DNA from 4 places in the Pseudovibrio sp. Ad26 genome. Region 4 is predicted to be linked to each of the others. Evidence: predicted binding sites of a transcription regulator. Region 4 holds the regulator's gene; each other region holds the start of a gene.
The links. The regulator LexA, encoded in region 4, represses DNA repair genes until DNA is damaged. The targets are predictions, from matches to a motif close to TGTTCNNNNTGTGTTCNG.

Region 1 (4,817 bases), on a different contig from region 4:
GACCGGTTGAGCGTTTGGAAAGCTCTTTTGCCAGTTTCACACGTTGTGCTTCGCCGCCGGACAATGTGGTCGCCTGCTGGCCCACCTTGATGTAGCCAAGCCCCACGCGAGCAAGGGTTTCCATTTTATCGCGGATGGATGGCACAGCAGAGAAGAAGCTTGCTGCTTCTTCAACGGTCATGTCCAGCACATCTGCAATGGATTTTCCCTTGAACTGAACTTCCAATGTCTCGCGATTGTAGCGCTTGCCCTTACAGACATCACAGGTGACATACACATCGGGCAGGAAGTGCATCTCGATTTTGATGACGCCGTCACCCTGACAGGCTTCGCAGCGTCCGCCTTTCACGTTGAAAGAGAAGCGACCCGGCGCGTAGCCGCGTGTTTTTGCTTCCGGCATGCCTGCAAACCACTCACGGATTGGAGTGAACGCGCCTGTGTAGGTTGCCGGGTTGGAGCGCGGCGTTCTGCCAATTGGGGATTGGTCAATGTCGATGACTTTGTCCAGGCGCTCCAGACCTTCAATCCGGTCATGCGGGGCGGGGTTGTCGCGTGCACCGTTGAGACGACGAGCCGTTGCCTTGTAGACGGTGTCGATCAGGAATGTTGACTTACCGCCACCGGATACACCGGTCACACATGTGAAAGTGCCAAGCGGAATGGTTGCATTCACGTCTTTGAGGTTGTTGCCGCGTGCGCCGAACACCTTGATCTGACGGTTCTTGTCAATCTTGCGCGGCTCATCTGGTTGCGGGATGCTCATTTTGCCGGAAAGATACTTACCAGTGAGAGAGGCCGGATTAGCCATCACTTCATCTGGTGTACCTTTGGCAACTACCTGTCCGCCATGGATACCTGCGCCCGGGCCTACATCCACCACGTAATCCGCAGTCAGAACGGCGTCTTCGTCGTGTTCTACCACGATGACGGTGTTGCCCAGATTGCGCAGGTGCTTCAGTGTTTCCAGAAGGCGGGCATTGTCACGCTGGTGCAGGCCGATGGATGGCTCATCCAGAACATAAAGAACACCAGTCAGGCCGGAACCAATCTGAGAGGCCAGACGAATGCGCTGGCTTTCACCGCCAGACAGGGTTCCAGAAGAGCGGTCCATGGAGAGGTATTCCAGGCCAACATCGTTGAGGAACTTCAGGCGCTCACGGATTTCCTTAAGGATGCGGTACGCAATTTCGTTCTGTTTGTCGGAGAGCTTTTCGTCAATGCTGGAGAACCAGTCATGTGCAGTTTTGATGGAAAGAGCTGTGATCTCACCGATGTGGCGGTCTGCAATTTTGACGCAAAGGGCCTCAGGTTTGAGGCGGTAGCCTTTACAGGCATCGCAGGCATGGTCTGACTGGTAGCGTGAAAGCTCGTCGCGCACCATTTGAGAATCTGTTTCACGCCAGCGGCGCTCAATGTTGCCGACAACGCCTTCAAATGGCTTTTCGGTTTTGTAAGAGCGGGTACCATCGTCGTAAACGAACTGTACTTTTGTATTGCCGGTTCCAAACAGCACTGCATTGCGGAAGTCTTCAGGAAGGTCTTTCCAGGCTTTGGTCATTGGCTGTTTATGATGCTTCGCCAATGCTTCCAGTGTTTGGGTGTAATAAGGAGAGGTCGAACCGGTTTTTGACCATGGCAGGATCGCGCCGCCTCGAAGGGACAGGGTTTGGTCCGGTACAACGAGTTCGGCTTCAAACGCCAGTTTTGTGCCGAGACCATCGCAAGTCGGGCATGCGCCAAACGGGTTGTTGAACGAGAACAGGCGCGGTTCAATCTCTGGGATCGTGAAGCCGGAGACTGGGCAAGCGAATTTTTCAGAGAAAATGAGCTGCTTTGCTTTGCCTTTTTCATCCTGCTGATCTGCAAACTCAACGGTAGCGAGGCCTTCGGCCAGCTCCAGTGCGGTTTCCAGAGAATCTGCCAGGCGGCCAGCCATGTCTTCGCGCACAACGATACGGTCAACAACGACGTCAATATCGTGTTTAAACTTCTTATCCAGAGCGGGCGCATCGGCGATTTCATAATACTCGCCGTCAACTTTTACGCGCTGGAAGCCCTTTTTCATGAGCTCAGCGAGTTCTTTTCTATACTCACCTTTGCGGCCACGCACGATTGGGGCCAGCAAGTACAGGCGAGTTCCTTCTTCCAGCATCAAAATGCGGTCGACCATCTGGGAGACGGTCTGACTTTCAATTGGAAGGCCTGTTGCCGGGGAATATGGGATGCCCACGCGCGCGAACAGAAGGCGCATGTAGTCATAGATTTCGGTGACCGTACCGACTGTGGAGCGCGGGTTTTTTGAGGTGGTTTTCTGTTCAATGGAGATGGCAGGTGACAGGCCGTCGATCTGATCTACGTCTGGTTTCTGCATCATTTCAAGGAACTGGCGGGCGTAAGCGCTCAGGCTTTCAACGTAGCGGCGCTGCCCCTCGGCATAAATGGTATCGAAGGCAAGCGAAGATTTGCCTGAGCCGGACAGGCCAGTCATGACGATCAGGCTGTCTCGTGGAAGATCCAGGTCCACATTCTTCAAGTTATGTTCGCGAGCGCCACGTACAGTGATCTGCTTCATAAGGTCTGCGCGCGCGGGAGTATTTTGTGTGTCATGTGTTGGCGACTTCGCCATGGAACTGTCCTTTATCACGGATACCGAGTTCGCATATAAAAAGCAAAACAGGTCTGGGCGCGATCCTCAAAATGCAGGAGAATGAGCGCTGGAAATCAGGTGGAACATAAACGGAACAATTTTAAGGAGCAAGCCTTTTTGAGTTTGCTCGCGTAAAATTGTCTTTTAGAAAAATTGAGAGTTGAACTTGGCAGTTTTGCAAGGCAATGTGTCGGAACAAAAATAGAACGAGCAGAGAGCCTTGCTTGCGGGCGCCTGATATTCCGACTGAAAGCCTAGGAAATGTGGACAACCACTGCGGCTTTGAGAAAGTCTGTTTGAATTGTAGAGCGCGGAGCATAGGTTACTTGCCAACTTAACTCGCTTAAACTTGGGGCGAGTTCAGACTTAGGAGTAATTCAATGGCCGGTAGCGTCAATAAAGTCATTTTGGTTGGAAATTTGGGCGCAGATCCGGAAATTCGCCGTACGCAGGACGGTCGTCCGATCGTCAACTTGCGTATCGCTACTTCGGAGAGCTGGCGTGACCGTAATAGCGGCGAGCGCCGTGAGCGGACCGAATGGCACCGTGTTGTTGTGTTTAATGAGGGTCTTGCAAAGGTTGCCGAGCAATTCCTGCGCAAAGGCTCCAAGGTTTACATCGAAGGTCAGTTGCAAACCCGCAAATGGCAGGACCAGAGCGGCCAGGATAAATACTCCACCGAGATCGTTCTGCAGGGCTTTAACTCTACGCTGACTATGCTTGATGGTCGCGGCGAAGGCGGTGGCGGCGGAGGTGGTCAAGCACCATCTGGCGGTTTCGGCGGTGGAATGGACGACGAAATTCCGTTCTAAGCCAAGCAGGCAATTCAAGATGGCCCGGAGTGAGCATTGTTTCACTACCGGGCTTTTTTGTGCTCTGGTGCGAAGTCTTGTTAAAGGGAGGGCGCGACTAGAAGTGCTGGCTTGAGGTGTGGTGAAATGTCTGCTTGGGTGTGTACTCTTAAAATAAAAGAGAAGCAGCACGCGCAGAAACGCAATGCTAGCAAACGAAATAAATTAAAGGGAAAGAATTGGTACGCCCAAGGGGAATCGAACCCCTGTTTCCGCCGTGAAAGGGCGGCGTCCTAACCGCTAGACGATGGGCGCACTCTACAGCATCTGCGCATGTGGCGCGCTGTGTGAGGAGGCTTATAAGTTTTCAGTAGGATATTGTCTAGTGCTTAAAATTTTATAATTCAAACAATCCACAAATATGGATTTGGTCTATTCTTTTCTCAATTATTGTTAGATTTCAGCGCCTCAATTGAAGTTGAGACGCTGAAAAGCTTGTGCTGGAATTACCAGCTGCCGGTGTTGCTCATAGAGAGCCATGGCTCAGCTGGCTCAAGGCTTCCACCTTTTTGCAAAAGCTCAATGGAAATCCCATCTGGAGAAACAATGAATGCCATGCGACCATCACGGGGTGGTCGGTTGATGGTGATGCCTGCTGCCTGCAGCTTCTCGCAGGTCTCATAGATATTGTCGACTTCATAAGCGAGGTGACCGAAGTTGCGCCCTCCGGCGTATTCTTCCGGATCCCAGTTATAGGTCAACTCAAGGGTTGGGGCGGAGGATGCATTGAAGTTCTCTTTATCTTCAGATGCGGCCAAGAAGACCAGCGTGAACCGGCCAGCTTCGCTTTCGTGGCGGCGTACTTCTTCCAGCCCAAAGATACTGCAATAAAAGTTCAGGGATTCATCAAGGTCTTTGACGCGGACCATGGTGTGTAGATAACGCATGTCGAACTCTTTCTTTTATGGGATTGGCTCTGTGAAGTGAGAACCAGCAGAGGTTGAAGTTGGGCGAAGCTAGCGTGAAAAATGCTGAGAGGGAAGGGTGTCCAGTATTTCTGAATTCAGGATATGCAAGGTATGCTCCGCAATAGTGTGTATCTGATGACAAGCGGAGACTTTGAAAGTAACGCGGGGATTCATGGGATAAAATCTTCAGTAGTGTTAGCTATACCCCCTCCAAACTTCAGGTAAATGGTGTTGATAGGACAACACTAACCAAATCAATGGGGGATCATTTAGCTCTTTGTTAATTTTTTACCTTTTTGCCGTCGGGCGTAATGATATTCTTTTTGTGGAATCAAGTGGTGTTCGGTTTTGATCGAGCGTTACATTTCAGATGCGGCAAATTTCGGGGCATTCATCATGGTGGTAAAAACG
Region 2 (4,817 bases), on a different contig from region 4:
ACACCAGCAGCAACAGCACCTTCAGAAACAACAGTCACAAGACCAATGTCACCAGTGCGTTTCACATGCGTGCCGCCGCAAAGTTCCACGGAGTAAGACTTACCGGCTTTTTCGCCAGTGGTTGCCGTACCCATAGAAACCACACGGACTTCATCGCCATACTTCTCACCGAACAGAGCCATCGCGCCAGCTTCAATCGCCTCATCAACTTCCATCAAAGAAGTCTCAACAGCTCCATTCTGCAGCACAATCTCATTGGCCAGAGCCTCAACCCGTACAGTTTCTTCAGCACTGACAGGCTTTGGATGCGAAAAGTCAAAACGCAGACGCTCAGGCGTAACCAAAGAGCCCTTCTGAGCAACGTGAGTACCCAGCACTTCACGCAAAGCTTCGTGAACAAGGTGTGTCGCAGAGTGGTTGGACCGAATTGCACTGCGGCGAGAATGGTCAACAACCAACTCAAGCGCGTCATCCACATTAACTTCACCGCTCTCAACACGAACAGCATGGACGAACAGCCCATCCGCTTTCTTCTGCGTGTTCGTCACAGCAAGAGAAACACCATCAGCAACCATGGTACCGCAGTCGCCAACCTGACCACCGGATTCGCCATAAAACGGTGTCTGGTTAAGGATCAAGGATCCCTCTTCACCTTGCTTCAGAGAAGTGACTTCTTCACCATCCTTCACAAGGTTCAGAACAACCGCTTCTGCCTTCTCAGTCTCATAACCAAGGAACTCAGTCGCGCCTGCTTTTTCCTTAATAGAGAACCAGATCGCATCGGTTGCAGCATCGCCAGAACCGGACCACGCCGCACGAGCTTCAGCACGCTGGCGCTCCATGGCAGTGTTGAACCCATCGGTATCAACCGCAATCTCACGGCTGCGCAATGCATCCTGTGTCAGATCGAGCGGGAAGCCGAAGGTGTCATAAAGCTTAAACGCTGTTTCACCATCAAGTTGATCACCGGAGCCCAGAGAACTGGTTGCATCTTCCAGTAGGCCAAGACCGCGCTCAAGAGTTTTGATGAAACGCTTTTCTTCCAGCTGAACAGTCTCTTCAATGAGCTTTTCTGCACGTGGCAGCTCAGGGAACGCCTGGCCCATTTCACGAACCAGAGTAGGCAGCATCTTGAAGATAACTGGCTCTTGCGCACCCAGAAGGTTTGCATGGCGCATCGCGCGGCGCATGATGCGGCGCAGAACGTAACCACGGCCTTCATTGGACGGCAGAACACCATCAGCAATCAGGAAGGCCATAGACCGCAAGTGATCTGCAATCACTCGGTGGCTCGCCTGTGCTTTGCCAACAGCTTCTACGCCAGTGAGATGTACAGAGCTCGCAATCAGAGCCTTGAAGAGATCGATCTCGTAGTTGTTATGTACGCCCTGCATAATCGCAGCAAAACGCTCAAGCCCCATGCCTGTATCGATGGATGGACGTGGCAGATCGATACGCTTTTCTGGCAGCTGCTCGTACTGCATGAACACGAGGTTCCAGATCTCGATAAAGCGATCACCATCTTCTTCAGGGGAGCCTGGAGGGCCACCCCAGATATGCTCACCGTGATCGTAGAAGATCTCAGAACATGGGCCACAAGGGCCGGTATCACCCATGGCCCAGAAGTTATCTGAGGTTGGAATGCGGATGATCTTCTCATCAGCAAAACCGGTCAGCTTCTTCCAGATTTTGAAGGCTTCTTCATCCTCGGAATAAACCGTGATCAACAGCTTGTCAGCCGGCAACCCGTATTCTTTGGTGATCAGATTCCACGCCAGCTCAATAGCGTTTTCCTTGAAGTAATCACCAAAGGAAAAGTTGCCCAGCATTTCAAAAAAGGTGTGGTGACGCGCAGTGTAGCCAACATTATCCAGATCGTTGTGCTTACCGCCAGCGCGAACACACTTTTGCGAGGATGTTGCACGCACGTAATCCCGTTTTTCCAAACCGGTGAATACGTTCTTGAATGGCACCATACCCGCATTTGTAAACATCAATGTCGGATCATTGCGTGGCACCAGTGGACTGGAAGGAACAACTTCGTGTCCGTTCTTTGCAAAGTAGTCGAGAAAAGCCGACCGAATTTCATTGACGCCACTCATAGATCTTGATGTCCGTCTCATTTTCTAGTGGTCAGCTACTTCAACAATCACAGCCGCCAAATTGCAGGGTATGCGCATCAAAAACGATGCAGCAAAAAATTAGTATCTGCCGCGTTTTAGCCATATGCAGCAAATCTGTCCATAAAACCCTACAAAAAAAGAGGCTGGATAAATCCAGCCCCTCTAAACTCTATTGGTTTTCCGCAGCTTTTTCTGGATCATCAATCGCTTCAGCGATCAAACCTGCATTCTGTCGGATGGCAAGTTCAATCTCGTCTGCCAGTTCAGGATTCTCTTTCAGGAAGGTTTTCGAGTTCTCTCGCCCCTGCCCCAGCCGCTGGCTGTTGTAGGAGAACCACGCACCTGACTTCTCAACAATGCCGCCTTTCACACCAAGGTCCAGCAATTCCCCCATTTTGGAGATGCCTTCACCGTAGATGATGTCAAACTCAACCTGCTTGAATGGAGGCGCCAGCTTATTCTTCACCACTTTCACGCGGGTCTGGTTACCAACAATCTCGTCACGATCTTTAATCGCACCGATACGGCGGATATCCAAACGCACAGAAGCATAGAACTTGAGCGCGTTACCACCAGTTGTCGTCTCAGGCGAACCAAACATCACACCGATCTTCATACGGATCTGGTTGATGAAGATCACCATAGTGTTGGATTTGGAAATGGAAGCGGTCAGCTTGCGCAGTGCCTGACTCATCAAACGAGCTTGCAGGCCTGGGAGCGAATCGCCCATCTCCCCTTCAAGTTCAGCTTTTGGTGTCAGCGCAGCAACGGAATCGATCACCAGCACATCAATCGCACCAGAACGAACCAGTGTATCGGCGATCTCAAGCGCCTGTTCACCAGCATCCGGCTGAGAGATGAGCAGGTCATCAATATTCACACCAAGCTTGCGTGCATAAATCGGATCCAGCGCATGTTCAGCATCAATAAAGGCGCAAATTCCACCTCCTTGCTGCGCACAGGCAACTGTGTGCAAAGCCAGTGTGGTTTTACCGGAGCTTTCAGGTCCATAGATCTCAACGATACGCCCTTTTGGAAGTCCGCCGATTCCAAGACCGATATCAAGACTGAGAGAACCAGTCGAGACGCTCTGGATTTCTACGGCCTGCCCCTGGCCCATGCGCATAATGGAGCCTTTACCAAAGGCTCGTTCAATTTGGGAAAGCGCTGCATCCAGTGCTTTATTCTTGTCCATCTGATTGCCCTCAACAAGGCGAAGTGAAGTTTGTGCCATACGTTCTCATCCCTTATTTCACGATGGACGCGCAGTTTCAAAGCCAGTTATTTGTACTCACTTTGTTCCAACTTCGCAATACCTGATAACTAACTAATAAAAATGAATTAATTTCAATGTGTTCTCTTATTGTTCAACATGTAGATAACTTTTCCCGACACACGCTTGGAGGAATGCATCTGGAATCAGACAGTAAAAGTGCACTTTTGATACATCACCCACAGTCTGTATTTGCTCGTAGCTTGCTTTGGCCAACCACATTGCATATCAACTGTCTTTCGATGTCGGGAGGAAGAATTGGTTATGTCCACTAAACAGGTCGGAGTAATCGGAGCAGTCCATCTGGACAGGATTGCCCACGCAGATCGACCATTCAAGCCGGACACTTCAACACCCGGGAAAATAATGTCCCGTGCTGGAGGTGTTGGAGCAAACATTGCACGCGCAATGGCCCGGCTGGGCATGCAACCAACAATGCATGGATGTCTGGGGGACGATGCAGACGGAGCATTCCTCGCAAAAAGTCTGACAGAGTGCGGGATTGATACTTCCAGTATCACCACTGTCGCAGACGGGAGAACCGGATCCTATCTGGCACTTCACAATCCGGATGGCACGTTATTCTCAGCTATTTCGGATAGTGAAATCACAGCAATGGTGAGTTTCTCACAGGCCCATCCGATCCCGCAGGCTCTGCTGGACTGCGATATCTGGCTCTGCGAAACCAATCTGGAAGAAGCAACACTTCTCTCACTCGCCGATGCCAAGGAGCATCGCCTTCTCGCAGCAGACACTGTCTCAATTGCGAAGGCGCCCAAACTGCGTTCCCTCCTCTCAAAAATCGACATTCTTTTTACCAACACAGATGAAGCCACAGCTCTTTTGGAGTGCAAACCAGGAGAATTCTCAGCAGAAGAACTAGCTCAAAAGCTGGCATCTGCGGGCATTCCAATTGTTCTGGTCAGCAATTCCAACAAACCACTGGCTCTTCACTGTGCAGGCAGCACAAGCTCGCACACTCCATTTTCTGTTGTTCCCGTGGATGTCACCGGCGCAGGTGATGCCTTCATTGCAGGCTTTCTTTATGCAAGTTGCCTCAATGAAGCCCCGGTTTCAGCAGTAAAAAGCGGCCTTGCTTCTGCATCAATTACAGTGGAAGCGACTGGCGCCGCGCCAGAAACGCTTTCACCCCAATCGCTTAAAGCTCGTTTATTAGAACATGCCTAAGCACCAACAACATACGAAAGACTGGGAAAACCATGGGAAGTTCAATTAAAATCCATCATTCAAAAGAAGTTGCAGATGCTCTGAGCAATGGCGCCCCTATTGTTGCGCTGGAGTCCACCATCATTACCCATGGCATGCCGTATCCGCAAAACGTTGAGACTGCCCGCGAAGTAGAACAGATCATCCGCGACGGTGGCGCGGTCCCTGCAACAATCGCAGTGTTGAATGGTGAA
Region 3 (4,817 bases), on a different contig from region 4:
CACACTTTCACACGCTTGCGGCCACGGGTAAGACCCACATAGGCAAGGCGTCGCTCCTCTTCCAGACCAGCCTGCCCTGTCTCATCCAATGCCCGCTGGTTCGGGAACACCCCTTCTTCCCAACCGGGAAGGAAAACACTATCAAATTCAAGGCCTTTTGCAGAATGTAGTGTCATAATCGAGACCGCATCCTCTTCCGCATCGCTGTCTTTATCCATCACCAGCGAGATGTGCTCAAGGAACCCAGCCATGCTCTCAAACTCTTCCATCGAGCGGATAAGTTCTTTCAGGTTGTCCAAACGTCCCGGCGCTTCAGCCGACCGATCCTGACGCCACATCTGGGTGTAACCACTCTCATCAAGAATGATCTCCGCCAGCTCCGTATGGCTCATGGTCTCAACCTGATTACGCCAGTTCTCCAACATGCCAAGAACATCCGCCAGCGCAGCACGAGCTTTCGGACGCAGCTCATTGGTCTGAACCAACTCTTCCGCAGCGATCATCAGCGGAATAGCGCGTTCCCGTGCATAAGCATGAACGATTTTCAGCGTCGCTTCACCGAGCCCACGCTTCGGCGTATTCACGATGCGCTCAAAAGCCAGATCGTCTGACGTCTGCATCACACAGCGGAAATAGGCGAGTGCATCGCGGATCTCCATACGCTCATAAAAGCGCGGGCCTCCAATGACACGATAGTTCAATCCAAGCGTGACAAACCGGTCTTCAAACTCGCGCATCTGGAACGACGCACGCACCAAAATGGCCATTTCATTAAGGGAATGCCCGTGGTTTTGAAGGGCTTCAATCTCGTCACCAATGGAGCGGGCTTCCTCTTGAGAATCCCAGGCCGAGGTAACCTGCACCCTCTCTTCTTCCTCAGATCCCATCTGATCAGTGAAAAGGGTTTTACCAAGACGGCCCTGATTGTGCGCAATCAGATGAGAAGCCGCAGATAGGATGTGACTGGTCGAGCGATAGTTCCGCTCAAGACGAACCACAACAGCACCCGGGAAATCCTGCTCAAATCTCAGGATGTTATCGACCTCAGCACCACGCCAGCCATAAATGGACTGGTCATCATCGCCAACACAGGCCACGTTCGGATTGCCCTGCGCCAGCAGACGCAACCACATGTACTGCGCGATGTTGGTATCCTGATACTCATCCACCAGCATGTAACGGAAGCGATGCTGGAAGCTCTTCAAAACGTCATCATGCTCTTTGAAGATCGTGATGCAGTGCAGCAGCAAATCACCAAAATCACAGGCATTCAGGATCTTAAGTCGTTCCTGATAGGTCTCATAAAGCTTGCGCCCCAAGCCATTAGCAAAGGCCTGTGCGTCACCAGCTGAAATCTGTGAGGGTGTAAGCCCGCGGTTCTTCCAGCTGTCCAGTAGTCCGGCAAAAGTCTTTGCCGTCCAGCGCTTTTCATCCAGACCTTCTGCCTGAATGATCTGCTTGATCAAACGAACCTGATCGTCCGTATCCAGAATGGAGAACGAGGACTTCAACCCAACAAGCTCAGCATGGCGGCGCAAAATCTTCACGCAGATCGCGTGGAACGTGCCGAGCCACGCCATGCCTTCAACGCCATCACCAATGTAAGCGCCAATGCGCGTCTTCATCTCACGGGCAGCTTTGTTGGTGAAGGTCACAGAAAGGATCTGCCCCGGAGTGGCATGACCCGTTGCCAGAATATGTGCAATACGCGTTGTCAGAACACGGGTCTTACCAGTACCGGCTCCTGCAAGAACGAGCACTGGTCCGTTGATCGTTTCAACAGCAAGTCGTTGTTCTGCATTCAATCCTTCCATGTAGGCTGGGGCGTTGGTTTGCCGTGCAGCCATGGCCCTCGCTGCGATACCACCTGCCTTGGGCTGTGGTGCAGCCAGAGGATCAGCAGGGTGAGCAGGTATTCCGCGATGAAGTGGGCCAGAAGAGTTTGCCATTGAGCTCGTTAGATCCTTTGAACGCATACCCCTCTCAAATCAGAGGGAGAATCTCCAATACTTAACGAGGAACAATATAGCAACAACATTGAAGAAGCGAGGCATCAGCAAAGAGATACACATCGTTTTGTAGGGCAAGGCATCTTCACTCAGTAACTCTTGCCTCACGCCAGCTTTGCTCTGTGATGTTTTATCAAGCTTGTTCTGAGTTACTTGAAATCCGGGAGGCCCTTTAGTGTTTTAAAGAGGAAGTATGCGTATACCTGCCAACGAGAATAACTCAGCTTAGCAACGGGAATACCTTCACTTCCGAAAGACAAACAACACTGTAACAACCTGAAAGAAAAACTATGAATACTGGTAAGTTACACATGACACGCCGAAACGCCCTCATTGGCATCTCCGGCTCTTTACTGGCAGCACCTGCTCTGGTGTCCTCCGCCCTTGCCGATAACCACGTCTCAACGGTGTACACCGACGGGACGCTCATAATCAGCCAGCTCTCTCTCGCCATCAGCAAGATGGCGATCACGAAGACCAAAAACCCGCTGGTGCGCCAGTTTGCTGTGCTCGAGAGTGAAGAGCAAACCGCCGTTTCTTATGTTATTGAATCAACTGGCGTAAAACCTCCTCCACGTCCAGATGACCTGGAAAAAGACTATCAGGCACTGCTTGCTGCCGAAGGTGAAGAGTTCGACAGGCAGTATATTCAAGCCGAAATCCATGGACATGAAAAGCTTTTGACATATCAGGAGCCAGAATCCGGTAAAAAGCCCGTGAACGTAGATGTGGCGACCGCCCAAATTCTGGTTGCCTTCATTCACACTCATCTGACCATGCTGGCAGAGATCCGCAAGCAAATCGGCTAGGCAACTCCTTCAAACATCTCAGAAAACACCAGTGGTGCGCTCCGGCCCCACTGGTGTTTTCCTGTCAAATTCAGCCAACCCATCGATCACATCTTCAAATTTGGCTCAATTATCGCGGTCTCCCGAGAGATCTTGCTAAGATTTCCTGCCCACTCTCTTAGCCAAGGATGTTGCTTCTGGAGAACATCTGACCGCAACTGGAATGGAGCTTGAGATATGCCGAAGGTCATTTGCAGATATAAGAACTACGATGATTTCTATAAAAACCGCACAAGCATCTGGGCTGAAATCAGACGTCGGATGAACATCCATGCGACGGACACTGCAAGCTTCGACAAACTCATTTTCCAGGGCAAGGCAGCCATCCGGCTGACCTACGACAACCATGTAGAAGACGCGCCGGATATGAAGAAAGCCAGAACGAACATTGCCGCACTTGAAAAAGAGAAAGCAAGAACCTTCCGCTTTGTTCAGGCCTCAAAGTCACTGGAAGAGAATATCTCAACAAAACACAAAATGCTCAAAGTGCTCGAAAGCCAGCTGAAGCAGCAGGAAAAAGACCCCAAAACTGATCCCAACTATCGCGATACAGCGAAAGAGCTCAAAAAGCTGCTCAAACTCCAGCCTGCAGTCAAAAAGAAGATCCAGGAATACGACAGAGCTCTGACAGCACTTGAAAAAGCTGAAGCAGACTACGACCCGCTGAAAAAGCAGATCGAGAAAACCATCCCCATGAGCGTGCAAACAGATGGCAAGAACATGATGCTCTATATCGGCGGACGCGCCGAAGCATCTGTCCGCCTAAGAGCAACACTGGCGCAGAAGTAGGCTCGCCGCAAGTCTACCAATGCAGCGAGAGGAGCCTAGCAGCTCCCTCGCTCTCTTCTTATTGATCGCCGACCAGCTCGAACCAGTCATCCTCTGAAATGACCTGAACACCAAGGCTTTGCGCTTTGGTGAGTTTGGACCCGGCTTTTGGACCCGCGATCACCAGATCAGTTTTCTTGGAAACAGAACCAGACACTTTCGCGCCCAGACTTTCCGCACGTGCCTTCGCCTCATCACGGCTCATGCGCTCCAAACTACCTGTAAACACAAGCGTTTTTCCAGCAACGGGACTGTCAGAGCTATCAGCAACAACCACATCAAGCGGAGTGATCTGGTCAATCAGCGCAGTAAGCGCGTCACGGTTATGTTCCTCTGCAAAGAACTCGACCAGAGCATTGGCAACCGTACCGCCAATTCCGTCAATGTCATTGAGTTCACGGTAAGCTTCTGAAGTTGCATCAGTTGCTGCAATCATGGCATCAGAAAAGGCACTCCAGGAAGAGTACGCCCGAGCCAGAAGCTTGGCATTTCCTTCACCAACATGGCGAATACCAAGCCCGAAAATCAAACGATTCAGTTCAATTTGCCGTTTGCTATCAATAGCTTCAAACAGCTTGCGCGCAGAAACAGCACCGAACCCCTCACGAGACCGCAGTTTATTGAGAGACCCCTTGTCCCGTTCCGCTAACGTGAAGATGTCCGCTGGTGTGCGAATACCACCTTTATCCATGTCATATTCGTAAAACGCTTCCACCTGCTTCTCGCCCAGTCCTTCAATATCGAAGGCATTGCGAGAAACAAAATGCTTAAGTTTCTCAATCGCTTGCGCAGGACAAATCAAGCCACCGGTACAACGCCGAATAGCATCCACCTTGCCGGAGTTCGGGTTGACTTCCCGAACAGCATGAGAACCGCAGGCCGGGCATTTCTCGGGATATTCAAACGGAGCTGCACCTTCAGCCCGTTTACCCAAGTCCACATCCACGATTTGTGGGATAACATCACCGGCTCTCTGGATGATTACCGTGTCACCAACGCGGATGTCCTTGCCATCTCGAATGGGTTCACCATCCTGACCAATGCCTTTGATGTAATCTTCATTGTGAAGAGAGGCATTAGAGACCACAACACCGCCAACCGTGACAGGCTCTAGTTTCGCAACCGGCGCCAG
Region 4 (4,817 bases):
AAGATCTGAAAGGTGGCGATCCGAAAGAAAACGCTCAAGCACTACGCGAAGTGCTGCAAGGAGCAAAAAACGCCTACAGGGATATCGTCCTGCTCAACTCAGCTGCCTCCCTTATCGTCGCAGATAAGGTCTCCACCCTCACTGAGGGTGCCCAGATGGCTGCGCAGGCGATTGACCAAGGTGCCGCCCTTTCCCGACTTGACAAACTTGTTGAAGCCTCCGACGCCGCAACAGCTGCCAATATGAAACTCTAAGACCACGGATCCCATGTCAGATATCCTTAAGAAAATCGAAGCTTACAAACGTGAAGAAATTGCTGCTGCCAAAGCGCAAACTTCATTGGCTGATCTGAATGAGGCGATTAAAGCAGCAACACCAACACGCGGCTTTGCAGATGCCTTGAAAGCCAAGCATGCGAACGGTGAATACGCCCTGATCGCAGAGGTTAAAAAAGCAAGTCCATCCAAAGGATTGATCCGCGCTGACTTCAACCCGCCCGCACTCGCCAAAGCATATGAAAACGGTGGTGCAGCATGTTTGTCCGTATTGACAGACACACCATCCTTTCAGGGCAAACCAGAGTACCTTGTAGCAGCCCGCGCTGAAGTCTCCCTGCCTGTTCTACGCAAGGACTTCCTATATGACACCTATCAGGTTCAGGAAGCACGAGCATGGGGCGCTGACTGCATTCTGATCATTATGGCCGCTGTTGACGACCAACTGGCCAAAGAGCTGGAAGACACCGCGTTTGAACTGGGCATGGATGCACTTATTGAGGTGCATGACGAAGCTGAGCTGGAACGCGCGCTGATACTCTCGTCTCCGCTTGTTGGCATCAACAATCGCAATCTAAAAACCTTCGAGACATCTCTGGAAACCAGCGAGCGGCTCGCACCACTGATCCCGCAAGATCGGATCATCGTTGGCGAGAGCGGCCTGTTCACTCCGGAAGACCTCTCCCGAATGGAAAACTCCGGCATATCCACCTTCCTCATCGGCGAAAGCCTGATGCGTCAGGAGGATGTAGAAACCGCAACTAAAGCTTTGCTTAAACGCTAAAAATCAACTGCTTGGCAAAAGCAGACACTTGAACAAACTGTGTCCAGAGGCAAGAAAATGTCAGAACTTTCTCCAAAACTCACTCACTTAGATGACAGCGGTGCGGCTCATATGGTCGACATTTCGGAGAAAGAGGTTACCTCACGCATTGCCCGTGCAGGCGGTCAGGTAAAAATGCAGCCTGAAACTCTGGACATGATCCTTTCAGGCAACACCAAGAAAGGCGACGTACTTGCAACAGCGCGCATCGCTGGCATCATGGCTGCAAAGCGCACACACGAGCTGATCCCTCTCTGTCATCCTCTGGCGCTTTCTAAGGTTCAGGTGGACTTCACACCCAATCCTGAACTGCCGGGAATTGAGATCGAAGTCTTCGCAAAGGTATCCGGCCAGACCGGCATCGAGATGGAAGCACTTACAGCTGCTTCCGTTGCCTGCCTGACAATTTACGACATGGCAAAAGCCGTTGACCGTTCTATGGAGATCGGTGAAATCCGGCTGCTGGAGAAGAAGGGCGGCAAGTCCGGTCACTATCTGGCTGAGGAGGATAACTCCCAATGAGCTTGATCAGTATTGAAGACGCGCTGGACCGCCTCCTGAGAGATGTGAAACCGACCGGAACTGAGCACCCTCCATTGCTTGAAAGCGGAGAACGCATTCTCGCAGAAGACGTTGCCGCAACACGAACGCAGCCTCCATTTTCCGCCTCAGCAATGGATGGATATGCTGTCAAAGCCGCTGATACGGTCGAGCCAGAGGCAGCTCTGAGGGTCATAGGCGAAGTCGCAGCCGGGCATAACTTTGATGGCACGCTGCAAGCCGGAGAAGCCCTGCGTATTTTTACAGGAGCACCTGTCCCTGCTGGCGCTGACGCGATCTTGATCCAGGAAAACGCTCGCCGTGACGGGGATAACCTGTTTTGCGAAGAAGCTGTTTCTGTTGGTAAGTTCATCCGTCCGGCTGGCCTCGACTTCAAAGAAGGTCAGGTCCTCCTGAAGGCAGGCGCCCCACTCGGCTTCCGCGAACTGTCTCTTGCAGGCGCCATGAACCACGCATCCCTCCCGGTACGCAAAAAGCCAGTCGTTGCGGTCCTCGCAAATGGTGACGAACTCGTCGAGCCGGGTCAGGTACCTGGTCCGAATCAAATCATAGCCTCTAATCAGGTCGGCATAGCAGAATTCGTCAAAAACTGCGGCGGAACACCGATGATGCTCGGCATCGCCCCAGACCAGCCTGAGGAAATCGCAGCACGCGTGAAGCAGGCCATCCAAGCAAAAGCCGATGTACTGGTGACACTCGGCGGCGCCTCTGTTGGCGACCACGATCTCATTCAGGACGTACTGGGAGCTGAAGGCATGGAGCTTGGCTTCTGGCGCATCGCCATGCGCCCGGGCAAACCCCTCATGGCGGGCGCCCTTGGCCCAATGAAAGTCCTCGGCCTTCCTGGCAACCCAGTCTCAAGTCTTGTATGTGCACTCCTCTTCCTTGGTCCACTTCTGGACAAGATGCTGGGCCGTACAGTCTCTGTGACAAATCAAAGCGTTACAAAAGCAACGTTAACAGCTGATTTGCCAGCCAATGACATACGTCAGGACTACCTGCGCGCCAGCCTGGGCACTGATGAAGCAGGCAATCTCATCACAGAGCCGTTCTCCAAACAAGACTCCTCCATGCTTGCCTTACTGACAAAAGCAGACGCCCTGATCATTCGTCCACCACACGCATCAGCTGCAAAGACAGGTGAAAAAGTGGACCTGCTCAAGCTACGCTAAATCCTAGCGTCAGGAGTGGGCAACCCCTGTCCACTCACCCACCAGAAACCAAATCCCCCAGTTCTAGCAGGGCTTAACCTGAACAAACCCATTGCAGAACACAATGAGAACAGGTAGAGTACGTTCGTGTTTTGTCCTTCCAATCGCAGAAGTTGAAGTCTTTCAGCTTCTTGGAATTACAAAACCGCGATTGGTCAGGAATGACCGCTCACTTTCAATCAGCGCCTTAGGAGCGAACGGGGATAAAAGATGCTTACACAGAAGCAACACGAGCTTTTGATGTTCATCCATCAACGCTTGAAGGAAGCCGGTGTTCCGCCCTCCTTCGATGAGATGAAGGACGCGCTGGACCTCCGTTCCAAATCCGGCATTCACCGGCTGATCACAGCTTTGGAAGAGCGCGGCTTCATTCGCCGCCTGCCAAACAGAGCGCGTGCGCTGGAAATCCTCAAATTGCCTGACTCAATTTCTCCGGGCCTGAAGCCTGCTGCAAAGGAAAAAGGCTTTGCACCTGAGGTAATTGAAGGCTCCCTGAGTAAAAAGGTTGCAGCTCCGCCACCACGCGCCACATCACCAGATGAAGTGCCAACGCTGGAAATCCCGGTCATGGGCCGCATTGCTGCTGGTGTTCCAATCGAAGCAATCCAGACTCAAAGCCATTCCATCGCCATGCCTGCTGATTTGATGGGGCGCGGTGAGCATTATGCGCTGGAAGTCAAAGGTGACTCCATGATTGATGCGGGTATTTTCGATGGGGATACAGTGCTGATCAAGCGTGGCGACGCTGCTGATAACGGCGAGATCGTTGTGGCCTTGATCGATGATGAAGAAGCGACCTTGAAGCGCCTGCGCAAAAAAGGGGCCTCAGTCGCGCTGGAAGCGGCCAACCCCGCCTACGAAACTCGCATCTTCGGCCCGGGCCGCGTCCGCGTTCAGGGCAAGATGATTGCGCTCTTCCGCCGCTATTAAATCATTGGTTGCCTGAGGCAATTTCGGATTCCAAGGTCTGCGCTGAGCATGATATGCCCAGCGCACTTTTTTTATTCTTTCCCCGCCCTCAAAACCTGCAGAAAGCCAGACATAAGCAGAGCCACGTTCGCCGAACATCTTCTGATCAATCACCAGCTCAGCACGGCAAGCAGGAGGCGCCTGCGCCTGTGTGATGACGATGGTCGCAAGACGGCAATCTACCTCCAAAACATCAGCCACCTTGGACTGCGCCAACAAGACAGGCTCTGAACTTATCCTCCCCCCCTCTGAAGACAACTGCGGGAATATCTCAATCACACAGCCGCGATCATCGCAGGACCGATCCGAAGCCCTCACCTTGTGCTGCTTGAACGCCCCTGCCGAAATCCCTCCTGCACGCAACAGACTGTCAGCGGCAAACGACATGCGCGAAGATGTCAGCCGAAACCGGCCATCCGCCCCGTAGTAAGCAATGTGCTTGCCCGCATCCGCAATCATCAGGTCTGGTGCACTTCCACCCGCAAACATCAGGACACTCACCGCAAATGCCGGGAGTGAAAGCCATTTCAAGCGCAGCGGCATCACACACAGCACCACAATAGCAAAGATCATGAGCAGATAACCGGGTGCACTGGCAACACCCAGACTGGTCAGCCCTTCACTCAGAGAACTCACCCAGTAGGCAGCCTTTAATACCAGCGCCAACCCAGCCTCCATCCCCTGCAGGAAGAACGCATCCGCACCCAACGGGATCGCCAGCAGGCTCAACAGCCCAAGGGGCATAACCACAAAGGTCACCAATGGCATGGCAAGGATATTCCCGAGCACACCATAGGGCGCAACCTGCTCAAAATGCATCGCCGCAACAGGTCCCGTAGCCGCACCTGCAATCAGCGAGGTCAGTGCACACGCTAGCACCCACTTCGACCCTTTACGACTAACCCTATGAAACCATGAGACATTCCGCCTTCGAGGTCTATTGCGGTTACCAACGAACCAGTCCTTCCCAAGTGTGTA

Region 1: the regulator LexA is predicted to act here: its motif matches at 2,839-2,856, upstream of uvrA (excinuclease ABC subunit UvrA).
Region 2: the regulator LexA is predicted to act here: its motif matches at 3,410-3,427, upstream of recA (recombinase RecA).
Region 3: the regulator LexA is predicted to act here: its motif matches at 2,017-2,034, upstream of PsAD26_RS24065 (UvrD-helicase domain-containing protein).

The regions. Positions count from the first base shown of each region.
Region 1 covers NZ_LMCE01000063.1:118,875-123,691, reverse strand. Annotated here, with positions in the region: gene uvrA (excinuclease ABC subunit UvrA) at 1-2,626, opposite strand, end outside; gene PsAD26_RS15940 (single-stranded DNA-binding protein) at 3,028-3,459, shown strand; tRNA gene PsAD26_RS15935 (tRNA-Glu) at 3,679-3,753, opposite strand; gene gloA (lactoylglutathione lyase) at 3,945-4,385, opposite strand; gene PsAD26_RS15925 (cold-shock protein) at 4,803-4,817, shown strand, end outside.
Region 2 covers NZ_LMCE01000095.1:207,114-211,930, forward strand. Annotated here, with positions in the region: gene alaS (alanine--tRNA ligase) at 1-2,102, opposite strand, end outside; gene recA (recombinase RecA) at 2,293-3,357, opposite strand; gene PsAD26_RS22315 (PfkB family carbohydrate kinase) at 3,661-4,584, shown strand; gene PsAD26_RS22320 (pseudouridine-5'-phosphate glycosidase) at 4,617-4,817, shown strand, end outside.
Region 3 covers NZ_LMCE01000146.1:66,425-71,241, forward strand. Annotated here, with positions in the region: gene PsAD26_RS24065 (UvrD-helicase domain-containing protein) at 1-1,949, opposite strand, end outside; gene PsAD26_RS24070 (DUF4142 domain-containing protein) at 2,321-2,818, shown strand; gene PsAD26_RS24075 (hypothetical protein) at 3,035-3,646, shown strand; gene ligA (NAD-dependent DNA ligase LigA) at 3,705-4,817, opposite strand, start outside.
Region 4 covers NZ_LMCE01000088.1:40,856-45,672, forward strand. Annotated here, with positions in the region: gene trpD (anthranilate phosphoribosyltransferase) at 1-254, shown strand, start outside; gene trpC (indole-3-glycerol phosphate synthase TrpC) at 268-1,059, shown strand; gene moaC (cyclic pyranopterin monophosphate synthase MoaC) at 1,117-1,620, shown strand; gene glp (gephyrin-like molybdotransferase Glp) at 1,617-2,831, shown strand; gene lexA (transcriptional repressor LexA) at 3,081-3,800, shown strand; gene PsAD26_RS17330 (ComEC/Rec2 family competence protein) at 3,696-4,817, opposite strand, start outside.